DNA from 3 places in the Burkholderia sp. EMB26 genome. Region 3 is predicted to be linked to each of the others. Evidence: predicted binding sites of a transcription regulator. Region 3 holds the regulator's gene; each other region holds the start of a gene.
The links. Region 3 encodes LexA, which represses DNA repair genes until DNA is damaged. Its sites were predicted from a motif close to ACTGTATNNNNATACAGT; they were not measured.
Positions count from the first base shown of each region.

Region 1: the regulator LexA is predicted to act here: its motif matches at 1,263-1,280, upstream of imuA (translesion DNA synthesis-associated protein ImuA).
Region 2: the regulator LexA is predicted to act here: its motif matches at 863-880, upstream of KU887_RS29445 (DUF2471 family protein).

Region 1 is NZ_CP078070.1:3,193,372-3,195,633, forward strand. Features, by position in the region: gene KU887_RS15030 (DNA polymerase Y family protein) at 1-609, opposite strand, end outside; gene imuA (translesion DNA synthesis-associated protein ImuA) at 542-1,249, opposite strand; gene KU887_RS15040 (ABC transporter ATP-binding protein) at 1,409-2,203, opposite strand; gene KU887_RS15045 (ABC transporter permease) at 2,205-2,262, opposite strand, start outside.
Region 2 is NZ_CP078071.1:2,818,846-2,821,107, reverse strand. Features, by position in the region: gene KU887_RS29450 (LysR family transcriptional regulator) at 1-779, shown strand, start outside; gene KU887_RS29445 (DUF2471 family protein) at 944-1,348, shown strand; gene KU887_RS29440 (NADPH-dependent 2,4-dienoyl-CoA reductase) at 1,536-2,262, opposite strand, start outside.
Region 3 is NZ_CP078070.1:1,783,798-1,786,059, forward strand. Features, by position in the region: gene KU887_RS08465 (DUF2939 domain-containing protein) at 1-430, opposite strand, end outside; gene KU887_RS08470 (hypothetical protein) at 460-795, opposite strand; gene lexA (transcriptional repressor LexA) at 822-1,469, opposite strand; gene KU887_RS08480 (sulfate ABC transporter substrate-binding protein) at 1,734-2,262, shown strand, end outside.

The DNA of each region.
Region 1 (2,262 bases), 1.4 Mb from region 3:
ACGGCGCAGATCGGCGAGCGTGCGGCAGCCGAGACCGTCGAACCAGCCCGCATACGGACGCGCATCGGGCAGCAGCACACACGGCAGCCGGTCGAGCGTGCGGACGAGCGAGGCCTGGCGTGCGACGCGGCGCAGGCTACGTGCGCGGGCCGACGTGCGCGCGAGCAGCCATGCGCCGCGCCCGGTCGGCGCGGCGGACAGGCGCGCCGCGTAGCCGAGCGCCGCGAGCGTCGCACGCACCTGGCGGCACAGCGACGGCAGCCCGCCGAACAGCCGCAGGCTCGGGCCGACGTCGACGATCAGCGTGGCTTCGTCGTCGAGCGCGACGCACGGCGAGAAACGCAGCAGCGCGAGCGCGACCGCGCGCAGCGCATCGGCTTCGCGCGCGGGATCGCGTTCGACGAGTTGCGTATCGGGCGCGAGCGTGAGCACGCCGCCGCGCTTCATGCCCGCGCGCACGCCCTGCCGGCGCGCGGCCGCGTCGGCGATCAGCACGACGCCCTGCTCGAGCACCGCGCAGCCGGCCTCGCCGGCCGCCGCGTCAGACGGCGGCGGGGCGCACACGTCGAGCGGCAGGCGCGGCAGATGGATGCCGAGCAAGACGCGCATAGCGGCTCTCCACGATGGGCGACGGCAAATCGAGCACGAGCGGCTCGCTGCGCGCGGGCCCGCGACGCTTGACGATGTCGAGCGACACGCCGCCCGGCACCGGATACAGCGCGACGCGCAGCACGGCCGGCGACGGCTGCCGCGCGGCCGACAGCGGACGCAGCATCACGAACAGCGTGTCGCCCGTGCGCGCGGCCGCGAGATGCAGGCGCCGCAGCGCATCGGGCCGCGCGTCCTGCCAGAGCAGCAGCGCGCCGCAACAGCCGGTCTTGAGCGCCTGCTCGGCGGCCCACAACGCATCGGTACGGCTACCGGCGCGCAGCCACAGCAGCGTGTCGGCCGGCACGCCGAGACTGGCGAGCGCGGTGGCATGCGGCGACTGCGGCGGCGCGACGAGCGCGAGCGGCCGCCGGACGCTGACGGTGCGGGCAAGCGCCGGCGCGAGCAGTCGCATCTCGCCGCAGCCCGGCTGCGCGGCCAGCAGTTCGACGAGGCCGCCGACCGGCCAGCCGCCGCCCGGCAGCTCGGCCGACAGCGGCGCGAAGCCCGTGTCGATCGTGCGCGGGCCGCCGCGCGCGAGCTGCGAGCCGCGCCAAAGGGACGGATGAAGGGATTCGGGAGTAATGGAGGATGCGAGCATGACGCCACCCACAACTGTATGGATATACAGTATATGGCAATGCGCGCGCGTCGCACAGCACCGGTGCAAAACCGGTTTTCGTCGGAAGAAACCGGGGAGAAGCCGGCGCGCCCGTCATGTCACGGCGCGCCGGCCCGTCAGCCGTCGGTCAGCAGCCCGTCAACCGAGCAGCAACGCGTCGTCGTCGAGCTGCTCGTGCCGCACCTTCTCGAACATCTGCAGCAGATCCGGCACGTCCAGCCCCTTGCGCGCGTCGCCCGACACGTCGAGCACGACCTGCCCCTGGTGCAGCATCACCGTGCGGTCGCCGTAGTCGAGCGCCTGCCGCATGCTGTGCGTGACCATCATCGTCGTCAGCTTGCTCTCGGCGACGATGCGCGCGGTCAGCTCCAGCACGAACGCGGCCGTCTTCGGATCGAGCGCGGCCGTGTGCTCGTCGAGCAGCAGGATCCGCGACGGCCGCAGCGACGCCATCAGCAGGCTCACGGCCTGCCGCTGGCCGCCCGACAGCAGCCCGATCCGGTCGGTCAGCCGGTTTTCCAGCCCGAGGTTCAGCAGCCGCAGCTTGTCGCGGAACAGCTCGCGCGACGGCCGGTCGAGCGCCGCCCGGAAGCCGCGCCGCGCGCCGCGCGCCATCGCGAGCGCCATGTTCTCCTCGATCGTCAACGCCTCGCAGGTGCCGGCCATCGGATCCTGAAACACGCGCGCGACGAGGTGCGCGCGGTCCCACGCAGCCTTGCGCGTCACATCCGTGCCGTCGATCGCGATGCGTCCCGCATCGACGCGCTGGTCGCCGCTGACCGCATTGAGGAAGGTCGACTTGCCGGCGCCGTTCGAGCCGATCACCGCGACGAACTGGCCGTCGGGAATCTCGAGCGACAGCCCGCGCAGCGCGCGCGTCTCGATCGGCGTGCCGGGATTGAACGTGAGTTTGAGATCGTGTGCGGACAGCATGTCATGCCCCTCCGTTCTTGCGCGCGAACAGCTTCTTGCGCGTCGCCGGCAGCACCAGC
Region 2 (2,262 bases), on a different replicon from region 3:
GCGTGCAGCTGCAGAAACTGCGCGACGTGTTCGGCGATCCGCTGCTGCTGCCCGGGCCGCGCGGAATGCGGCCGACCGCACGCGCGGAAGCGCTGCGCGAGCCGTTGCGCGATGCGCTCGAAGCGGTCGAGCGCGCGGTGATTCCGGCCACGCCGTTCGATCCCGCGACCGCAACGAACACGTGGCGCGTGGCCGCGACCGACTACGGCGAATCGACGATCGTGCTGCCCGCGCTGCACACGCTGCGTTCGGCCGCGCCCGGCACGCGGCTGGCCGTCGTCGAACTGGTGCCGCCACGCATCGAACAGGATGCCGAACGAAACGGCATCGACCTGGCCTTTCATACGACCGAAGGGTCGCCACCGGACATGCGGCGCCTGCCGCTGTTCGTCGAGCGCTACGTGCTGATCGGCCGCGCCGGCCACCCGAAGCTGAAGCGGCGCCCCACGCTCGCGCAGTTCGGCACGCTCGAGCACGTGATCGTGTCGCCCGACGGCGGCGGCTTCTTCGGCGTGACGGACGAAGCGCTCGCGAAGGTCGGGGCCACGCGGCGCGTCGTGCTGTCGGTGCCGCACTTCCTGTTCGTGATGTCGGCCGTCGCGAGCACCGATCTCGTCGCGATGCTGCCCGAGCGGCTGGTGCGCGACGTGCCGGCGCTGCGCGTGGTGGACGCACCGGTCGAGGTGCCCGGCTATGAAATGTCGATGCTGTGGCACGAGCGCGTGCATCGCGATCCCGCGCATCGGTGGCTGCGGGAGACGATCGCGGCGGCGGTGTAGATCGTCCGCCCGATCCATGCGATCGCCCGCATCGATCGCCGATGCGCGAAATCCTGCATTCGGGGCTTGAAACCGCGCCGAACACTGTATATATTTACAGTGCTTTTGCACCATTTGACCCGAATTCCGTCATCCACAGACGAACGGACTTTTGTGAGGCGACCATGTTCCAGGCTTCCGCATTCGATCCCGAGCAACCCGGCTTCAATCCCGTCCACTTCGAGCGCGCCGCGCAGCGGGCGGTCGTCGATCTGCAGCGTGTCGTCGGCGGCCCCGCGCAGCGGGCGCTGGGCCTGCGCCGCCGCACCCACCCGGCGGCCGTGCGCACGATGAGCTGGCAGGCGCTGCTGAACGTCGAGGAGCTGGCGTTTTCGAATGCCGGGTTCCTGAACCGCAACGATCCGACCGTCGTCGACGCGTTCATCCGGCTGCGCGACAGCCGGCTGGTCGCCGCGGACGTCGAGGAACCGGTCGACTGGCACCGCGACGACGACGATCTGCCGGCCGTCTACCTGATCGTCAAGGCAATGCTCGAAGCGGAAGCGGAAGAGCGGGCCGAAGCGGCCTGAGTCGCGCCGGTCGATCGCGGGCACGGTCTGCGGGTGCGCGCCGCCACGTTGCGTGGTGGCGCCATCGGCGCCGCGGTTCGTCATGGTTGCCGCGCCCGCGAATGGGCGCATCAGTCCGCCAACCGTCGCGCACACTGATCATCGCCACGCGACGATCATCCGAATCGACCGCCGCAACGGCCGCCCGTTACAACCGCGCCGCCAGCCGCGCACCCTGATCGATCGCACGCTTCGCATCGAGTTCGGCGGCCAGCTCCGCGCCGCCGATCAGGTGCACCGAGCGCCCGGCCGCCTGCAGCGGCGCCAGCAACGCGCGCTGCGGCTCCTGCCCCGTGCAGAGCACGATCGTATCGGCTTCGATCAGTTCGTGATCGGTGCGCTGCTCGCCGTACGACACATGCAGCCCGCGCGCGTCGATCCGTTCGTAGTTCACGCCGCCGATCATCTTCACCTGTTTCATCTTCAGCGTCGCGCGGTGAATCCAGCCGGTCGTCTTGCCGAGCCCCTTGCCGAGCGGCGCGGCCTTGCGCTGCAGCAACGTCACTTCCCGCGCGGGCGCCGACACCTGCGCCCGCGTCACGCCGCCGCGCGTCGCGGCCGGGTCGGTCACGCCCCACTCGGCCTTCCATTCGTCCAGATCGAGCGCCGGCGACTCGCCGTCCTGCACCAGATATTCGGCGACATCGAAGCCGATCCCGCCCGCGCCCACCACCGCGACCCGCCGGCCGACCGGCTGCTTGCCCGCGAGCACGTCGATATAGCTGAGCACGTTCGGCCCGTCCTGCCCCGGAATCTTCGGGTCGCGCGGCGCGACGCCGGTCGCGAGCACGATCTCGTCGTAGCCGCCCGCGATCAGGTCGCTCGCGTCGACGCGGCGGTTCAGGTGCAGCTTCACGCCGGTCAGCTCGACTTGC
Region 3 (2,262 bases):
TGCCGGGTGCATTGCCTGCCGGCGGCTGATTCGACCACTCAGGCGGACGTTCGCCCGGATTGCCGCGCGGCGGCAATCCGCTCATCAGCGCGGCGACGCCTTCCGGCGTCGCGTACGCATCGACCAGCGGACCGATCAACGCGGACCCGATCAGCGCGCCGATCACCGCGAACGGGTTGTTCTTCTTCACTGCGTCGATCCGGCGCATCAACTCTTCCGTCACCTGCTGCTTCAGGCTGATGCGCAGCGATGGAAAGTCGACATACTCGCTGATCGCCTGCGCATCGCGCGCATCGATCGCCGATTTCAGGCGACCGAGCGCGACATACGGCGACGCGTACGCATAGCCGAGCGCCGCAATGACGGCGACGATCAGCGCGACGATCAGCAGGGGCTTGAGTCGCCCTGTACGGCGCGGCGATTCAGTCACGTTGCCTCCGGTGCGGGAAGGTTCCGCAATCAGAGACCGCCCGGCGTGGCCGATCGTTCCTCTGCGATGCAGCGATCGATCATTCGGCAGACGGCATCGATCGTGCCGACCATGATCAAGCGCGACCGGCCGTGATAGACGCGCACCGGCGCGCGGCGTGCGGGTTCCGCGTGATTCAGACCGGCGTTCAGCGATACCCGCGCGAACGCGGGCAGCGCTGACGGCAGCAGGGACGCCTGCCGTTCGACTGCGACTTCTTCATGCACAGGCGCCGCCGCGGACAGCGGTGCGCAGGGCGTGCGGCCGCGCAGATGACGCAGGCGACCGAATTGACGGAAAGGCAGCAGGCGGGCAAGGCGTTCCATGATGTTCTCCTGAGCGAGACGGAATGTCAGAGTTCGCCCGAGCGAATCAGCCCGACGGCGATGCCTTCCAGCGCGAAATCCGCGCTGCCGGCCTTGACGAAGATGTTTTCGTAATCCGGGTTCTCCGCGATCAGCTCGAGGCCGCCGGGCCGGCGCATCAGGCGCTTGACCGTGACGTCGTCGCCCAGACGCGCGACGATGATCTGGCCGTCCTTCGCTTCCGTGCGCTTCTGCACGGCGAGGAGGTCGCCGTCGAGAATGCCGGCGTCGCGCATCGACAGGCCGCGCACCTTCAGCAGGTAGTCGGGCTTGCTGGTGAACAGCGCGGGATCGCACGCGTAGTGCTGCGAGATGTGCTCCTGCGCGAGGATCGGGCTACCGGCCGCGACGCGGCCGACGAGCGGCAGCGACAGTTGCATCAGCGCGGCGTGCGGCAGCGTGAACTGGTGCGGGGCGTCGTCGACGCCGAGCAGCCGGATGCCGCGCGACGCACCGGCGGCCAGCTCGATCACGCCCTTGCGCGCCAGCGCGCGCAGGTGCTCCTCGGCCGCGTTCGGCGAGCTGAAGCCCAGTTCGGCCGCGATCTCGGCGCGGGTGGGCGGGAATCCGGAGCGCTCGATCGCGCGACGGATCAAGTCGAACACTTGCTGCTGACGGGCGGTGAGTTTGGTCATGGCTCAACTGTATGGATAGACAGTGAGCTGTATTTTTATACAGTACTTGGTGAATTTCAAGTGTTACTTGAGGTTCGACGCGATCGCGCCGGTTCCGGCGCGATTTCGCGACGCCCGGACGCCGGTTTATCCGCCGCAACCGTCCATCCCGTCTGCGTTAGCACTTTTGAGTATTAAAAAATGAGGAACGATTATTTTTAATCATGTAACCCGTTCGATAGACTGGCCCGACATCGCAATACCGACAACACTGGAGAACCAAGGATGGCGAAGCGCAACACGGGGCTGGTGGGCGGAGTGGGCCGCCTGATCGCAACACTCGCGCTGGGCGCGGCGGCGGCGCTGGGCGTCGTGACGCATGCCCAGGCCGATACGACTTTCCTGAACGTGTCGTACGACCCGACGCGCGAGCTGTATCAGGATTTCAACCAGGCGTTCGGCAAGGAGTGGAAGGCGAAGACGGGCGAAACGGTCAATTTCAAGCAGTCGCACGGCGGGTCGGGCGCGCAGGCGCGCTCGGTGCTCGATGGCCTGCAGGCCGACGTCGTCACGCTGGCGCTCGCCTACGACATCGACGCGCTCGCGAACAAGGGGCTCGTGGCCAAAGATTGGCAGAAGCGCCTGCCCGACAACGCGTCGCCGTACACGTCGACGATCGTGTTCCTGGTGCGCAAGGGTAATCCGAAGGGGATCAAGGACTGGGACGACCTGACCAAGCCGGGCATCTCGATCGTCACGCCGAACCCGAAGACGTCGGGCGGCGCGCGCTGGAACTACCTGGCCGCCTGGGCAT